3 regions of the Arthrobacter sp. 05L421 genome follow, and region 2 is predicted to be linked to each of the others. Evidence: riboswitches for the same ligand, from Rfam matches in the RefSeq annotation. Region 2 holds a riboswitch; each other region holds the start of a gene.

The links. A riboswitch is a leader RNA that binds a small molecule or an ion and turns the genes downstream of it on or off. The one in region 2 is predicted to bind S-adenosylmethionine.
Region 1: it holds a riboswitch for S-adenosylmethionine, as region 2 does, so the genes downstream of both, metX (homoserine O-acetyltransferase MetX) here and AC1DKQ_RS00120 (aminotransferase class V-fold PLP-dependent enzyme) in region 2, are expected to answer to the same signal.
Region 3: it holds a riboswitch for S-adenosylmethionine, as region 2 does, so the genes downstream of both, AC1DKQ_RS08675 (DUF1737 domain-containing protein) here and AC1DKQ_RS00120 (aminotransferase class V-fold PLP-dependent enzyme) in region 2, are expected to answer to the same signal.

The regions. Positions count from the first base shown of each region.
Region 1 covers NZ_JBFTOC010000004.1:204,289-210,012, reverse strand. Annotated here, with positions in the region: gene AC1DKQ_RS07620 (bifunctional o-acetylhomoserine/o-acetylserine sulfhydrylase) at 1-1,136, shown strand, start outside; SAM riboswitch class IV at 1,277-1,392, shown strand; gene metX (homoserine O-acetyltransferase MetX) at 1,404-2,543, shown strand; gene AC1DKQ_RS07610 (MFS transporter) at 2,710-4,089, shown strand; gene AC1DKQ_RS07605 (LysR family transcriptional regulator) at 4,220-5,119, opposite strand; gene mmsB (3-hydroxyisobutyrate dehydrogenase) at 5,322-5,724, shown strand, end outside.
Region 2 covers NZ_JBFTOC010000001.1:22,338-28,061, reverse strand. Annotated here, with positions in the region: gene AC1DKQ_RS00125 (class I SAM-dependent methyltransferase) at 1-525, opposite strand, end outside; gene AC1DKQ_RS00120 (aminotransferase class V-fold PLP-dependent enzyme) at 595-2,013, opposite strand; SAM riboswitch class IV at 2,049-2,162, opposite strand; gene AC1DKQ_RS00115 (glutamyl-tRNA reductase) at 2,240-3,733, opposite strand; gene hisN (histidinol-phosphatase) at 3,832-4,644, opposite strand; gene rsgA (ribosome small subunit-dependent GTPase A) at 4,722-5,724, opposite strand, start outside.
Region 3 covers NZ_JBFTOC010000005.1:124,256-129,979, forward strand. Annotated here, with positions in the region: gene AC1DKQ_RS08660 (aminodeoxychorismate lyase) at 1-572, shown strand, start outside; gene AC1DKQ_RS08665 (hypothetical protein) at 1,113-1,349, shown strand; gene AC1DKQ_RS08670 (ATP-grasp domain-containing protein) at 1,395-2,351, opposite strand; SAM riboswitch class IV at 2,713-2,828, shown strand; gene AC1DKQ_RS08675 (DUF1737 domain-containing protein) at 2,949-3,197, shown strand; gene AC1DKQ_RS08680 (rhodanese-like domain-containing protein) at 3,194-3,604, shown strand; gene AC1DKQ_RS08685 (O-succinylhomoserine sulfhydrylase) at 3,604-4,812, shown strand; gene AC1DKQ_RS08690 (glutamate--cysteine ligase 2) at 4,876-5,724, opposite strand, start outside.

The DNA.
Region 1 (5,724 bases), on a different contig from region 2:
ACCCCACCCAGGACGCCGTGGAACAGCGCGTGGCCAGCCTGGAAGGCGGCCTCGCGGCCCTGCTGCTCAGCTCCGGCCAGGCGGCGGAGACCTTCGCGATCCTCAACATCGCCGAGGCCGGGGACCACGTGGTGGCCAGCCCCAGCCTGTACGGCGGGACCTATAACCTGCTGGCCCACACGCTGAAGAAGTTCGGCATCTCCGTGACGTTCGTGGAGGACCCGGACAATCTGGAGCAGTGGCGCGACGCCGTCCGGCCCAACACCAAGCTGTTCTTCGGCGAAGTGGTCTCCAACCCCCGCCAGGACGTCCTGGACATCGAGGGCGTCTCCCGTGTGGCGCACGAGGCCGGGGTGCCGCTGATCGTCGACAACACGCTCTCCACCCCGTACCTGATCCGGCCGATCGAGTGGGGCGCGGACATCGTGGTCCACTCCGCCACCAAGTACCTCGGCGGTCACGGCGCCGCGATCGCCGGCGTGATCGTGGACTCCGGCAACTTCGACTTCGGCAAGGACCCGGGGCGGTTCCCCGGCTTCAACACCCCGGACCCCACCTACAACGGCCTGGTCTACGCCCGAGACCTCGGTGCGGACGGCGCGCTGGGCGCGAACCTTTCGTACATCCTCAAGGCCCGCGTCCAGCTCCTGCGCGATCTCGGCTCCGCCGTGTCCCCGTTCAACGCGTTCCTCATCGCCCAGGGCATTGAGACCCTGAGCCTGCGCGTCGAACGCCACGTGGCCAACGCCACCACGGTGGCGAAGTGGCTGGAGGCGAGGGACGACGTCGAATCGGTTGCCTACGCCGGGCTGCCGTCCAGCCCCTGGTACGAGCGCGGCCGCAAGTACGGGCCCAAGGGAACCGGCGCCGTCGTGGCATTCAACATCGCCGGGGGAGCCGAGGCCGGCAAGCGGTTCGTCGATGCCCTCGAACTGCACTCGCACGTCGCGAACATCGGCGACGTCCGTTCCCTGGTGATCCACCTGGCCTCGACCACCCACAGCCAGCTCTCGCCCGAGCAGCAGACCATCGCCGGCGTGAATCCCGGCCTGGTGCGGCTCTCCGTGGGCCTGGAGCACATTGACGACATCCTCTCGGATCTCGACGCCGGATTCCGCGCGGCCAAGTCCGCCTGAGTTAAGCCAGATAAACCTGACGGCCGGCCGCCGGCCTCCCTTGAACGGGACGGCCGGCGGGGGGCTGTCTGATCGCCGGGCTGTCACATGGAAGTCACAATCTTCGTGATTTCCGCACCCTCTTTCGTAGACTCGTACCAGGTCATGAGTGCCAGCGACAGCCCCGGCTTGCTGGCCGGCAACCCTCCTTTTGCGGCGGGGTGCCCCGGGTGAGGACCTGGCCTGCCGGTCAGCTGACGGCAGGCAAGCGCGAAGTTAGGTCCTCACATGACGATTGCCGTCACCCGCACGGGTGTTCCTGAAACCAAGCCATCCCGCAACCCGGACGGAACCGTCCAGTACGTCAGGATCGGTGACCTGCAGCTCGAATCAGGGATTCCGCTGCCGGATGTGGTCCTCGCCTACGAGACGTGGGGGACCCTGAACGATGACGCGTCCAATGCCGTCCTCATCGAACACGCCCTGACGGGCGACACGCACGTGACCCGCGGCCACAGCGAAGAGCCCGGTTGGTGGGAACAGCTCGCCGGGCCCGGGGCCCCCGTGGACACGGACAAGTACTTCGTCGTTTCAATCAACATCCTGGGCGGCTGCCACGGATCCACGGGACCCTCCACGCGGGCCCCGGACGGGCGCCCCTGGGGATCGCGGTTCCCGCTCGTCACCCTGCGGGACACCGCCGCCGCCGAGGCGCGGCTGGCCGACGCCCTGGGCATCGGCAGATGGTACGCCGTGCTGGGCGGCTCCCTCGGCGGCGCGCGCGCCCTTGAATGGGCCGTCACGTTCCCCGGCCGGGTCCGGCGCTGCGCCGTGATTTCCGTCGGCGCCAGCAGCACAGCCGAACAGATTGCCTTCGCGCAGGCCCAGACCCTGGCCATCCGCCAGGACCCCCACTTCAACGGCGGAAACTACTACGGCGGCCCGGAACCCGAAGCAGGGCTCGCCCTCGCCCGCCGCATCGCGCACATCACCTACCGCTCCGCAGCCGAACTGGACGGCAGGTTTGGCCGGAACGCGCAGGAGCCGGAGGCGCCCCTGGAAGCCGGATCGCTGGCCGGGCGCGGGCGCTACCAGGTGGAGAGCTACCTGGACCACCAGGGCAACAAGCTGGTCCGGCGCTTCGACGCGAACAGCTACATCGCCATTACCGAGGCCCTCATGAGCCACGATGTCTGCAGGGGGCGCGGAAGCCTCGAGGAGGCCCTGGCCCCGGCCACCGCCGAGTTCCTGGTGGCGGCCGTGGACTCGGACCGCTTGTATTTCCCGGCCCAGTCCCGTCAACTGGCCGAGGCCCTGCCCGGGCGCCCGGAAGTGCACATCATTGAAGCGCCCATCGGCCACGACGGTTTCCTGACCGAAATCGGCCAGCTCAGCGGCCAGCTGCGGGAGGCCTTCTTCGACCACTAGGCGCGACCTCTTGTGCATTTTTGCAGACGCGCTCTGCACTAATGGCTGTTGAGGCTCAGGGCGGGAGCGTCCATACTCATGGGGAATGACGCCATGTGCCCTAAGTCACGTGCGTCCTCAGCCCAATGGTCCACAGGGTGTCGACGGAGACACCGAAGGAGTCACGATGAGTACGGAAAACGCCGCAAGGCGCGCTGAAGAAACGGACGTCAAATCGTCCGGCCTGAAGAAGGTTGTCACGGCCTCCATGGCCGGCACCGTGGTTGAGTGGTACGAGTTCTTCCTCTACGCTTCCGCCGCCACCCTGGTCTTCGGCAAGCTGTTCTTTCCCAATTCCGGTTCGGAGTTGGACGGCATCATTGCCGCGTTCGTCACCTACGCGGTCGGCTTTATTGCCCGCCCCATCGGTGGCATCGTCTTCGGCCACTTCGGCGATAAGTTCGGCCGCAAGCAGCTGCTCCAGCTGAGCATCATCCTTGTCGGTGTTGCCACCTTCGCTATGGGCTGCCTGCCGACCTTCCAGCAGATCGGCTACTGGGCCCCGGCGCTCTTGGTCTTCCTGCGCTTCGTCCAGGGCTTCGCCGTCGGCGGTGAGTGGGGCGGCGCAGTCCTCCTCGTGGCTGAGCACAGCCCGAGCAAGTCGCGCGGATTCTGGGCCAGCTGGCCTCAGTCGGCGGTTCCGATGGGCAACCTTCTCGCCACCGGTGTGCTGTTCACCCTGTCCGCCACGCTGTCATCCGCGGAGTTCCTCAGCTGGGGCTGGCGTGTGGCCTTCTGGCTCTCCGCTGTGATCGTGATCGTCGGCTACTACATCCGCACTAAAGTCCAGGACGCCCCGATCTTCCTGGAAGCCCGCAAAGAGGTCACCGTTGAGAACAAGGGCTACGGCGTCGCCGAGGTCTTCCGCCGCTACCCGCGTGGCGTCTTCACCGCGATGGGTCTGCGATTCGCGGAGAACATCCTCTACTACCTTGTGGTCACGTTCTCCATTACCTACCTGAAGGTCGTGGTCCAGACGGACACCTCGCGGATCCTGCTGCTGCTGCTCGTGGCGCACCTGGTCCACTTCGTCGTGATCCCTTTGGTCGGCAAGCTCTCGGACAACGTCGGCCGCAAGCCTGTCTACATGGCCGGCGCTGTCCTCGGTGGTACCTGGGGCTTCTTCGCCTTCCCGATGATGGACACCAAGAACGACCTCGTCATCCTCGCCGCGATCACCATCGGTCTGCTGTTCCACTCTCTGATGTATGCCGGCCAGCCGGCCATCATGGCCGAGATGTTCCCGACCCGGATGCGCTACTCCGGTGTCTCGCTGGGCTACCAGGTCACCTCGATCGTGGCCGGTTCGCTGGCTCCGATCATCGCCGTCGCGTTGCTGAGCCAGTACAAGTCCTCCACGCCGGTGGCGATTTACCTCCTCGGCGCCTGCCTGGTAACGATGGTGGCCGTGTTCTTCCTCAAGGAGACCCGCGGTATTTCGCTGCACGACGTCGACGCCGCCGACGCCCAGGGCACTGCCGACCTGCTGGCCGCAGGCAAGAAGTAAGCTCGAATCAACACACCAACAGCCCGGGCCCCGCACTGCGGGGCCCGGGCTGTTGCCGTTTGTGCCAGCCGATCCGCAATTGACGACCCCCGCGAAGGCGGGCAGCCGCCTTAAACGCAGCGTGCCCGGCTCAGCCGGCCAGCACGTCCTGGCGCTCCCGGATTTCGCCGCGGATCGCCTCCAGCACGGCACGGACGGGGGCTGAACGCAGCGCCTCGGGCCGGGCCACGGCCCAGATGGGCAGCTGGCGCTGGAAGTCGTCCGGCAGGACGGGCAGGAAGTCGGACCTGCCCGCCACCAGAAAGTTGGGGAGCAGGCCTATCCCGGCGCCCCGCCGGACGGCCTCCAGCTGGGCGAAGACGCTGGTGGCCTGGAAGCTGGAGCGCGGCACCGGCAGCTGCGTGGAGCGGTGCCCCAGCTCGGCCACCTGGAGCGCCGATTCCACGTAGGAGACGAAGCCGTGCTGCCGGACGTCGTCGAGTGTTGCCGGCAGCCCGTGCTCCTGCGCATATCCGGGACTGGCGTACAGCCTGAGGAAATAGTTGCTCAGGAAGATGGCCTGGGCGTTTGCTGTGTCCATGTTGCCCACCACCACTTCCAGGTCCACGCCGGAGCGGTTTTGGCTCGCCTTGCGTGTGGCGCTGAGCAACTCGACGTTGAGCAGCGGGTTCGCCCGCTGCAGCCGCACGAGCGCCGGGGCCAGGAATTCGGCGCCGAAGCCGTCCGGGGTGCTGATCCGGACAAGGCCGGAGACCACATCGCCGGAACGGGCAATGCTGCTGGACAGGGCACCGAGAGTGTCCTCGATGGCCTCCGCCGCCGCGACGGCCTGGCTGCCGAGCTCGGTCAGCTCCCAACCGTGCGGGCTGCGCTCCAGGGTCCGACCGCCGAGCTGCTTGTCCAGGGCCAGGACGCGGCGGGAAATGGTGGTGTGGGTGGTGCCAAGCGTCTCCGCGACCGCGTTAAACCGACCCAGGCGTGCCACGGTCAGCAGGATCAGCAGGTCATCGGGGCTGGGAAGCCGACGCAAGTCCACGTTTGTCCCTCCTCAGCGAGTGTGTCGTGAACGGATACGGGGAGCCGGCACAGACTGTGTGCATTTGTGCACATGGCATCTGTGATTTTTTCCCTTGATTGCACTCTATCAGCGGTGTGATGCTGGACACTGGGACGCCGGGTTCCGGCCTTCGGGCCGGCCTCCCGGCAGCACATCAAGCAAAGGAGCTTAAGTTATGGCAGTCATCGCCTGGATCGGACTCGGAAACATGGGCGGGTCCATGTCCGTCAACCTCTCAAACGCCGGACATGAGGTCCGCGGTTTCGACCTCAACACCGCAGCAGTTGCCGCTGCCGAGGCCGGGGGAGTCAAGGCCGCCGGCAGCATCGCCGAGGCCGTCGCCGGCGCCGACGTCGTCTTCACCATGCTCCCCAAGGGCGAGCACGCCCGCGCCGTGTACCTTGGTGAGGACGGCGTCCTGGCCCACGCGGACACCCGGACATTGCTGGTGGATTCCTCCACGATCGATATTGCCTCCGCTCAGGCCCTGCACGACGCCGCCGCTGCCGCCGGCTTCCGTTTTGTGGACGCGCCCGTCTCGGGCGGCATGAGCGGCGCCAAGGCCGCCACCTTGACGT
Region 2 (5,724 bases):
ACCCACGGGCGGGCGGAAGTGCGGTTTGTGGACGTCCCCGGCGTGCATGATGCGCGAGAGCCGGTGCACCCAGGGCACAGCGGTGTCCAGTTGGTTCCAGATCAGGCCCAGCACGCCGTGCGGCCGCAGGATCCGGGCAATCTCGGTGCTCGCCAGGCGGGGATCGCACCAGTGCCATGCCTGGGCGACCGTGACGAGATCGAACGTCTCCGGCGGCAGGCCCGTGTCCTCGGCGCTGCCCTCGATGGCGGTGACCTCCGGCAGGGTGCGGCGCAACTGCTCCAGCATGTCGGCCGAGGGATCAACGGCCACCGTATGCAGGCCGCGGGCCGCCAGAAGCGCAGTGAACTTGCCGGTGCCGGCGCCGATGTCCGCGGCATCCTTGGCCCCCGCCGGGATCAGCCAGTCGGCCGACTCCTGCGGATACCCCGGGCGGACGCGTTCGTAGTGCTCGCCGCCGTCCTGGAAACTTTGGCCGAGTTCCTGGCGCCGCTCACTGTGGAGCTTGGGCCCGCCGCTTGCCACGTGCGCTCTCCTTCGGGAAGGTACTGCTGGTTTCAGATACCTTTCGAATTTACCGCACGGGCGCCGTGCCTAGTCCTCCGTGCAGGGCGCGGCACCGGCGGTGCCCGGGGTGTTCGGGGCCCAGTGGGGGTAGCTGCGGGTATCGTTGGCCGGCACCCAGCGGCCGGCGTCCACCACGTAGTCCCAGCCGAGTCCGTTCTGCCGCAACTGCTGCAGGCCGGCGAGCAGGCGCTCGGCATCCTCCAGCCGTGAGCCGAGGCCGAAGCTGGCCCGCAAGGAGCCGGCGGGCAGGCCGAGCCGCTTGAGCAGCGGGTGGGCGCAGAAGCGCCCGTCGCGCAGGCCAATGCCGTGTTCGGCCGACAGGTAGGCGGCCACCAGCCCGGCGTCGTAGCCTTCCACGGAAAAGTTCACGACGCCGATGGTGCCGGTGCCCGGCAAGTCGCCTCCGGGGGAAGAAGCGGTGGACGAATCGGCAAAAATCCGGTGCACGGTCACGCCGTCGATGCCCTGCAGGCCCTCGACGAGGAAGGACCGGATGGCGTCCTCGTGGGCCTGCCACTGTTCCGGGTCCAGGGCTGCGATCACCTGGGTGGCGCGGGCCAGCGCGGCCGCACCGAGGACGTTCGGCGAGCCGCCCTCGTGCCGGGCGGGTCCGGTGGTCCAGCTGACGGAGTCGAGCCGGGCGTCGCGGACTGCGCCGCCGCCGGCCAGGTGCGGGGTGCCGGCGTCGAGCCAGTCCGTCCGGCCCACCAGCACGCCGGTGCCGAACGGGGCGTACAGCTTGTGCCCCGAGAAGGCGAGGTAGTCGACGTCGTCCGCGGTGATGTCGATCCGCCGGTGCGGGGCCAGCTGTGCGGCGTCGACAACGATCCTGGCGCCGTACTCGTGCGCCAGGGCGGCGAGGGTCCGGATCGGCAGGATTTCCCCCGTGACATTGGAAGCGCCGGTGACGGCAAGCAGGCTGACGCCGCCGCGCGCGAGCTCGTCCCGCAGGCGGTCCACGGTGGCCGCGAGGGTGGGGGCAGCGACGACGCTGCGGTGCGGGACACTCTGCCAGGGCAGGAGGTTGGCGTGGTGCTCGATGTCGAGATACAGGACCTCGCCCGTGGGCCGGCCGTCACGGAGCGGCAGGCAGCCGGCCAGCAGGTTCAGGGAATCGGTGGTGTTGCGGGTGAAGATCACGGAATCGTCCGCCCGGCCGCCCACGAAGTCCCGCACGATGTCCCGGGCATTCTCGTAGACGGACGTGCTGATCTGCGATGCGTAGCCGGCGCCGCGGTGCACGCTCGCGTAGTAAGGCAGGATTTCGTTCAAGTAGGCCGAGACCACGGACAGGGCCGGGGCGGAGGCGCCGTAGTCGAGGTTGGCGTAGCGGGCATGGCCGCCTGTGATCAGCGGGGCCTGGATTTCGGCCCCGGTGACGGCCGCCAGCGGGCGGCCCGCGAGGGCGTGAAATTCGGGGGCAGCGGGAAAAATGGCAGTTGTCATGGGACCTCACTCGACCAGGACCCCCACATCGTGGGAATCCGCGCTTGCCGGGTCCGTTCCGGACCGGCCAGGTCGTCACCCGGGGCACCCCACCGCGTCTGGAGGGTTGCCGGCCAGCAAACCGGGGTTTAGCGCTGGCACTCGTGACCTGCATCGAGCGTAGGACATACGCGCAGCCGGGGAAAAGGCGGTCACCGATTGTGAAGCGGATTGTTACGGACCAGGGCTACGGAGCCGCCGTGACACCATCCAAGGACGGCACTGTGACGCGGCGCGCCGGGCAGGCTCCCGGGCATCCGCCGCGCGGATCGGCCCCGCCGCACGCTCTCATCCCAGACTCCGCCTCCCTCAATTCCCAAGTCGGCCGCCTCAAGCCGACCACAGTGGCGGTCCCGGGGCTCCGGCCGCCAGCGGGCTGGACGCTGAGGCCGAACAGGGCTTCCAGCGCAGCCGCGTAGTCGTGCTGGCGGCCGTCCGTGGCCAGTTCCCTGGCGCGGACCGTGGGGAGGTGAAGCAGCCGGCGGACCAGCCGGCGCATCGCGAGGTTCACATCCTCTGCCTGGGCGCCGCGCCCATGTTGCTTCATGGTGCGCTCCACTTCGGCCTCGAGGACCTGCTGGACGTGCCGGCGCAGGGCCACGATGGCGGCGTCGACTGCGCGCAGTTCCTCTCGATCTTCGAAACGGTGCGCCGCCTGCCGGACCATTGTGCGGGCGAGGCGGAGCGCCTCGGAGTCCGCAGGGGGAGCCGCGGATCGCACTGAATCCAGGGTGATCAGTTCAATGCCCGGCAGATCCGCCACGTGGGGGTCGAAGTCATGGCTCAGAGCGAGATCGACGACGGTGAGGGCACGGCCACTGCCACCTCTCCACTGCGCCAGTTGGCCGGCAGCGATGCGCGTCTCCGTGCCGCTGCAGCCAATCAGTATGTCTGCCCGGGCAACAGCGGCGGGCAGCACCTGTGCCGTCAGCGCCGTGCCACCCCTGCTTGCCACAAAGGCCTCCGCGCGGCCGGATTGGGAGAAGACGGAAATGGTGGGGCATCGTTTGCTCCTGAGGATCTCCGCGACGCACGCGGCGTAGGAACCGGTGCCGAAGAGGACTACGGAAGCATCAGTCAGGGACGGGTACGCGACTCCGGCAGTGGCCAGTTCAAGGGCCACCGATGCTATGGACCTGCTGGCGCTGCTGAGCGTGGTCCGCGCCCCCACGTCCCTGCCCGTGCGGGAGGCCTCCTGAAACAGCCGGACCAAAAGCCCGCTCGCAGTACCTGCGGCTTGTGCTTCAGCGAGGGCGCGGCGGACCTGGCCGGCGACTTGACGCTCACCCACCACAACGGAGTTTAGGCCGGCTGCAACGGCGAAGAGATGCTCCGCCGCGGACGCGCCAGACGAGTGTTCGAACAGGGACGCAAGCCGGACGGCGGGCAGGCCCGTGCAGAGGCGGACCGTACCCAGGGCAACGGTGCAGGCGGCATCTACATGGTCCCTGGACGCCACCTCGCAGTAGATCTCGAAGCGGCTGCAGGTGGACACGACCACGGCTCCGGACACGGCGGAACTGCTGGCGAGCAGATGTTGGCCCAGCTCCGAGGAGACGGCCTGGAGCCGGGCGGCGGACTCAATGTCCAGGTCCCGGTACTTCGCAACCAGGACCAGTAGAACCGGACCGACGCCGACGTCGGGGGTTTCGGGATCCTTGGGGTGAACCGATCCAGACATGGCTGCCCTCCTGCCACTCGATGCCCGCTCCACGCCTTGACGGCAGCGAAGCTGGGGACAGCGTCGTACAGCGGCCCTTGGGAATCCTTGAGGGGGGCCTAGAGGAGGTCGTCGAGGTCGGGGTTGAGCCGCTTGAGGACTTCTGAGTGGAGGATGGAGTTGGTGGCGAGGGCGTTGCCGCCGAAGGGGCCGTCCTCGCCCTCGAGCGAGGTGAAGCGGCCGCCGGCCTCGGTAACGATCGGCACCAGGGCCGCCATGTCGTAGAGGTTCAGCTCAGGCTCGCAGGCGATATCCACGGCACCCTCGGCCACGAGGCAGTAGGACCAGAAGTCGCCGTAGGCACGGGTGCGCCAGACTTCCTCGGTGAGGCCCAGGAACTCGTCCAGGTTCCCGCGCTGCTTCCAGCCGCCCAGGCTGGAGTAGGACAGCGAGGCGTCCTCGAGGTTGGAGACGTTGGAGACCTTCAGCCGTGTGGCGGCGGCGAGCGAGCGGCCTGTGTAGGCGCCCGCACCCTTGGCGGCCCACCAGCGTTTGCCCAGCGCCGGCGCGCTGACGACGCCGACCACCGGCTCGCCCTCATCGACGAGGGCGATCAGGGTGGCCCAGACCGGGACGCCGCGGACAAAGTTCTTGGTGCCATCGATCGGGTCAATGATCCAGCGGCGGGAGCCATGGCCAGAACTGCCGAATTCTTCGCCCAGGACCGCGTCGCGCGGCCGGGACCGGGAGAGCTGGCCACGGATGGCCTCCTCGGCGGACTTGTCGGCATCGGTGACGGGCGTCAGGTCCGGCTTCGTCTCGATCCGAAGGTCGAGCGCCTTGAAGCGGCTCATGGTCTGGGAGTCGACCGAATCTGCCAGGACATGGGCAAGGCGCAGGTCATCGTTGTAGCTTGAAGCGGGTTGGCTCATGGTTCCAAACTACCGGCAAACCGGGCTGCCGGGCGGGAGGCCGCGGCCCGGCGCCGAAGGTCCTACTGCGGGGCCGGCTAGGAGACGGTGCCCAGTTCCTTGGTTTCCTGCGCTTCCATCCGCGGGTCTGTGCCCAGCAGCCGGCGCAGGGACGCGAGCCTGGCGGGTCCGGAGGGCCCGGCATGCCCGGCGGCAACCCACTTGTCGACGCCGCAGTTGACGGCGGTGGCGTCGTGCTTGCAGCCGCGTTCGCAGTCGTCGGTGCCCGGTTCCAGGTCCGGGAAGGAGCGGAGGATCCGGTCCGGGTCCACATGGGCCAGCCCGAAGGACCGGATGCCGGGGGTGTCGATGATCCAGCTGCCGGCCGGGGCATCGTTGACTTTGAGCGCCAGCGCGGAGGACGACGTGTGCCGGCCGCGGCCCGTGACCGCGTTGACGCCTCCCGTGGCCCGCTCGGCCCCGGTCAGGGCGTTGACCATGGTGGACTTGCCGACGCCGGAATGGCCCAGCATCACGGTGACCTTGCCGTCGAGGTAGTTGCGCAGCTGGGACACCGCGTCCTTGTCGAGCCGTGCGGAGAGCCCGTCGTCGGAGCGGGCGTCGATGCCGGAAGCGGCGGAGTCTGCGGTCTTGGAGATGATGACGGGGAAATCGAGATGCTGGTAATTGGACAACAGCTCGGCGGGATCCTTGACGTCGGCTTTGGTGACGAGCAGCAGCGGCTCAATGCCGGCGTCGTAGGCCGCTACCAGCGCGCGGTCGATGAAGCCGGTCCGCGGCTCGGGGTTGGCGGCGGCAACCACCACAACCAACTGGTCGGCGTTGGCCACCACGGCGCGTTCGATCGGGTCCGTGTCGTCGGCGCTGCGGCGCAGCAGCGTCTTGCGGTCCTGGATCTTGACCAGCCGCGCCAGGGTGTCGGGCTCGCCGCTGACGTCCCCCACCAGGGAGACGAAGTCGCCGGCAACCACGGGATTGCGGCGCAGCTCCCGGGCCCGGGCCGCAATGATCTTGCGTTCGTCGGCGGTCCCTTCGGCGACGACGGCGGTGTAGCGGCCGCGGTCCACGGTGATGATGCGT
Region 3 (5,724 bases), on a different contig from region 2:
GGGTCCAGGCCTCCCCACCCGCGGCCGCGGGCCGACGGCAGCGCGAGACCGGAATCGACGTCATGCTGCTGGACCGTGGCTATGACAGCGAAGTCGGCGAGCGCGCGCCCTGGCTGCTGCTCGGCGCCAAAACCCTCTCCTACGCCGTGAACATGGCAGCGCTGCGCTACGCCCACCGGCACGGCGCCGACGACGTCATCTTCACGTCCGCAGACGGCCGGGTCCTGGAGGGACCGACGTCGACCGTTCTGCTGGCCCACCTGGAAACCGCGGACGACGGCGCCGGCGGCCTCCGCACCATCCGGCGGCTCATCACGCCCCAGCTGGACAGCGGCATCCTGCCGGGCACCTCACAGGGTGCCCTGTTCACCGCCGCCAAAGCTGCCGGCTGGGAGCTGGGCTACGGCCCGTTGGAGCCGAAGGACCTGCTGGACGCCGACGCGGTCTGGCTGATCTCCAGCATCCGTCTCCTGGCCCCGGTGAACCACATCGACGGCCAGGAAATCGGCACCCCGGAACTACGTCGCCAGCTCACGGCCGAACTCAGCGCCTTGTTCTCCACGATCGAATAGCAACACGGGGTCACTTACGGCCCATCCCGCTGCCCCGGACGGGCCGTAAGTGACCCCGCGTTGGTTTTTTGGTTTAGCAGGGCGCGCAGCATGAAGGCCTGAAGACCCTGTCCGCCACAGTGGCTAGGTGGGACGATCCATCCATGAGCGTGAGCCAGGAACCTTCCGCGCAGAACAGAGCGCGCGGCGCGGCAGCCAAGAGTTTTCCGGAGACACCGGCACCGACCACCCGGCAGTTGAGGACTTTTGATCAGCAGCGCCGGGCAGCTGAATTGAAAATCGAGCAAGTCCTGCAGGGGCCCCGGCATAGACGCGAACCGCACGGCGGGGCGCGGGGGCCCTCGCCGTTCTGTCGTTAGGGCACATGGTTGACGGGCCGGCTCCCGGAGGAGCTGACCCCGCAACAGCCGGCGGTGCGGGATCCTGCTTGGCCCAAAGCTGTCCGGAACCGCGGAAGTGGCCCTGGGCCACATGCCGCACGGCTGCCGCAGGTTTCGGCAGAAGTCAGGGAATCGCCCTAGCGTTATGAACGGCAGTCCAATGGATCAGGCAACCCTTGTTGGCATCACATTCGGCTATGTTGTTACCCTCGTCACCGTTTTCATATTGTGTTTGCCCCTTATTTTCGGATTAGTGCTGCTCATGCTCCTGGCAGGTACCGTGCGGCTGATCCTCTTCCTGGCGACGGCACTGACCGTTGGGCTGATCGGCTTGTTCAGGAGCCAGGCCGGCAGCCCGCGCCGGCCTGGACATGGGTCCCATCTCATCACGCACTGACCGGACCATGGTCGGGGGCGGGGCCGGGGCCAGGCGTGCTGGTCCTCACCCCAGGGCGTCCGCTGGAATTGCCGGGCACCGCCGGAACGAGGCGGGGTTGAACGCCGGGAGCATGAAGGTTGCCAGTACGGCGTCGAGCATTTCCGGGGCCCACGTACTGTTCTCCCCGAGGGTCGCGCAGACTCCCAGCACCACAGGGGTTCCGTCCGCGCGGCGGCGGATCTGGACCTGGACTGGCCCGGTCAGCCCGAGCGTGCGGACGGCGGCCAGGCCCAGCTTCCGTACGTCCCCGGCCTCGCTGGCGGGCACCCTGCGACTTACCTCGTCGCTGCCGGCGCGTCCATACGGAGTCCTGGTCTTCTCCAGGACCACCGCCACTGGCGCCATCGCGTTGCGTGCCGGGGTGCCAAACACCAGGCAGACATAGTCGGCGCCCGGGATGAACTCCTGGACAAGCTGCCCCGCGGGCATGTTCTTCCAGGTGACGGAGGCCGTTCCGGCCAGCACGTGGACCCCACGGGAGCCTTCGAAGACCCGCGGCTTGACCACCACGGGACCGCTGAGGCCGGCTAGGGATGCCGGCGCGGCAGCGAGGTCGCCCGGAACGCCGAACCGGGGCACCGGAATGCCGGCTGCCTGCAACGCCCAGGTGGTAAACAGGTTGTCGTTGGCGAGCGCCACCGCGGCAGGGTCGCCCACGATGATCCGCACGTCCTGGGCGAATCCGGCACGGGCTGCGGCCAGGACCGGAAGTTCCACGGTGAGGGTCGGAATGATGACGTTGATGGCTTCGCGATCCACCAGCCGGCGCAGGTCCAGGATCATGTCCGGGTCCGTCGCGGGCAAGAGCCTGGCCGCGGCTGCGGAGGGAGCAGCCTCCGCCTGGCGAGTGTCGGCGCGGGCGTCGGAGCCCAGATACGGAAGGCCGCGGGCTTCGAGTTGGGCCGCGACCGTACGGCCGGCGGCGCTTGCTATCCCGGTAACCAGTATGCGCGGGCCCACAATTGCTCCATTCCGCCGTCACCGGCGGGGCCGCTGCTGCGGCTCCGACGGTTCCGGCCACCGATTCATAGGCTTGTTGACGGACGACTCGATTTACGGACTGCTGATTGACGGACTGCTCGATTGACGGACTGCCCGGATCTGCCGCAACTCGCGCCGACACGCAGGACCATTCCCCTAGTAGACGGCGAATCGTCCGCGCACACACGAGTGGGCAATACCCGAAGTTGGAGCCCGCTACTACTTGCCTGAGGCACGCATACGGTCCGCCGGCCGGCACAGGCTGTCGGGCGTGGCCCGGTTACGGAACATGACGACGGCGGCCGTGCGGGCCGACGTCGTTGGTGTTACGTTTTTGGGGAGTAATGAGAACCGGCGCCAAGCCCTGACTGGCCGGTCGGCAACCCTCCCTTTTCGCGGCGGGGTGCCTCAGGTGAATACTCGGCATATCGACCATTCGAGCTGCAAGCGTGAAAGAGGAGATCCGTCGTGCCCGACACGTCAACACCCGCTGTACCCGAAATACTCAGTTCATCCGCCGCCCCAGACACAGCCACCCGTGCAGCAACCAGCGCAGCCCCCGCCGGCGAGGAAAGGCTGGCCTACCGCCTGTTCACCGGTGCGGATGACCGCGCCTTTTGTGAGCGCGTGTCGGCCGCATTGGCCGAGGGCTACGTCCTGCATGGAAGCCCCGCCGCCAGCTTCAACGGCAGCACCGTGATCGTGGCGCAGGCGCTGGTGCTGCCGGCTGCCATTGCGAGCGCGGACGCCGCCGTGGCCAATGCGGTTGATGAGCTCGACGCCGACGAGTTTGACGCTGTTGGGGCATTCGAGGGGCACGCATGAGCTACGCAGGAGACCTCAGCCCTACTGAGGCGTGGGCCAAGCTTGAGGCGGGAGCCATTCTGGTGGATGTCCGGACCGAGGGCGAATGGGCCCACATCGGCATCCCGGACACCAAGTCCGCAGAAAATGATCCGCTCTTCATCCAGTGGAACCTTGCCGGCGGCACGCCGAATCCGCACTTCGTGGAACAGCTAAAGCGGCAAGCACCGGAGCACACCGCCGTCGAACTGGTGTTCCTGTGCCGCTCCGGTGCCCGGTCGATCGCCGCCGCGACGGCCGCGACGGCCGCCGGCTACACCTCGTACAACGTTCTTGAGGGCTTCGAAGGCGAGACCGACCGCTTTGGCGAACGCACCGTCAACGGCTGGAAGAACCGCGGCCTGCCCACCAACCTCGGAAAAATCTAGTGACGTTCAATCCCGACGCCTCCGGCTGGGCCGCCGACACCCAGGCTGTCCGCGGCGGCCTGGACCGCACCGGCTTCCAGGAAACCACCGAGCCAATCTTCCTCAATTCAGGATTCGTCTACGAGTCCGCGGCCGCCGCCGAGCGCGCCTTCACTGGGGAGGACGAGCGCTTCGTCTACTCCCGCTACGGCAACCCATCCGTCGCGACATTCCAGGAGCGGCTCCGGCTGCTCGAGGGAACCGAGGCATGTTTTGCGACGGCGTCCGGCATGTCCGCCGTCTTCACTGCCCTGGGCGCGCTGTTGGCTGCCGGCGACCGCGTCGTCGCAGCCCGCTCACTGTTCGGCTCCTGTTTCGTGATCCTCAACGAGATCCTGCCGCGCTGGGGTGTGGAGACGGTCTTCGTGGACGGACCGGACCTGGAGCAGTGGCAGGCTGCGCTGTCCGAGCCGACCACGGCGGTGTTCTTCGAGTCGCCGTCGAACCCCATGCAGGAAATCGTGGACATCACCGCCGTGAGCGAACTGGCGCATGCCGCCGGCGCCACAGTGGTGGTCGACAACGTCTTCGCCACCCCGCTGCTGCAGCGTTGCGGAGACCTCGGCGCGGACGTGGTGGTGTACTCCGGCACCAAGCACATCGACGGCCAGGGCAGGGTCCTGGGCGGCGCCATCCTGGGCACCAAGGAATTCATTGACGGGCCCGTCAGGCAGCTCATGCGGCACACCGGTCCGGCTCTCTCGGCCTTCAATGCCTGGGTGCTCACCAAGGGCCTGGAGACCATGGCCCTGCGCGTCAACCATTCCTCGGCCTCTGCCCTGCGGCTGGCGGAATGGCTTGAGGGACAGCCGGCGGTCAGTTGGGTCAAGTACCCGCTGCTGCCGTCCCACCCGCAGTACCCCCTCGCGGTGAAGCAGATGAAGGCCGGCGGGACCGTGCTTACGCTGGAGCTTTCGCCTTCGCCGGGACGAACTGCGAAGCAGGCCGCCTTCGCGCTGCTGGACGCGCTGCGGATCATCGACATCTCCAACAACCTTGGCGACGCCAAGACGCTCATTACGCACCCGGCCACTACCACGCACCGCGCGATGGGCCTGGAAGGCCGTGCGGCGATCGGGCTCAGCGACGGCGTGGTCCGACTTTCGGTGGGCCTGGAGGACGTCGAGGACTTGATCCGCGACCTCGGCCAGGCGCTCAAACAGGTCTAGCGCTCAAACAGGTCTAGCGCTCAGGGCCAGTCTTCAAGCAGATCTGGCGCTGCCGGCTCCCCGTCAGCCCCGGCGAACCCTGCCCAGGGGCGATCCCTCGTCGGCCCGTCCCTTGGTGGCGGTACCCGGCGCGGCCCCCTGGGTAGTCAGTTCGACGGCCCGTTCGACGACGGCGGGCAGTCCGCCCGCCCGGAACGGCCCGCGCTGCAGCTGCGAACCGGTGCCCTCCGCCAGGATCCGCTCGACGCCCGCGCGCACCAGCTCCAGCTCGCCCTGCTCCTCGAGCACCGGGGCCACGAAATCCACCAGTGCCCTGACCACGTCCGCGGCCGGGGCAGGGGTGAAGGTTCCAAAGTCCAGGAGCTCCCCGCGCAGTCCGCAGTTGCTGGCCTGCCAGGCGGCCATCCGCAGCAGCAGTGTGGGCACCGGTGCGGGGTCGACGCCGTCGTTCCACTCCCGCACCGCCGATTCCACGAGGGCGCGCACCAGGACGGCAATCAGGGCAGCGTCCTCGGCCCGCAGGCACACATCGGCGACCCGGATCTCCACGGTGGGATGCTGCCGGCACAGCCGCGCGTCGAAATAGACCATCCCCTCATCCATCAGGACGCCGCTTTGCACCAGCCGGGTCACCACCCGGCGGTAGACGGGCAGGCTGCCGAAGATCATTGTGGGACCGGACCCCGGCCAGCGGTTCCACGCCTGGGTCCGGTAGCTTTCGAATCCGGTCTCGGCCCCGTTCCAGAACGGGGAATTCGCGCTGATTGCAATCAGCACCGCAAGCTTGTCGCGGATCCGGTCCATCACGGCCACGCCCTCCTCCGGGGACTCCACATAGGTGTGGACGTGGAGGCCGCAGGTCAGTTGGTTCCGGACGGTGAGCCCGAAGCGTTGCTGCATGGTCATGTAGCG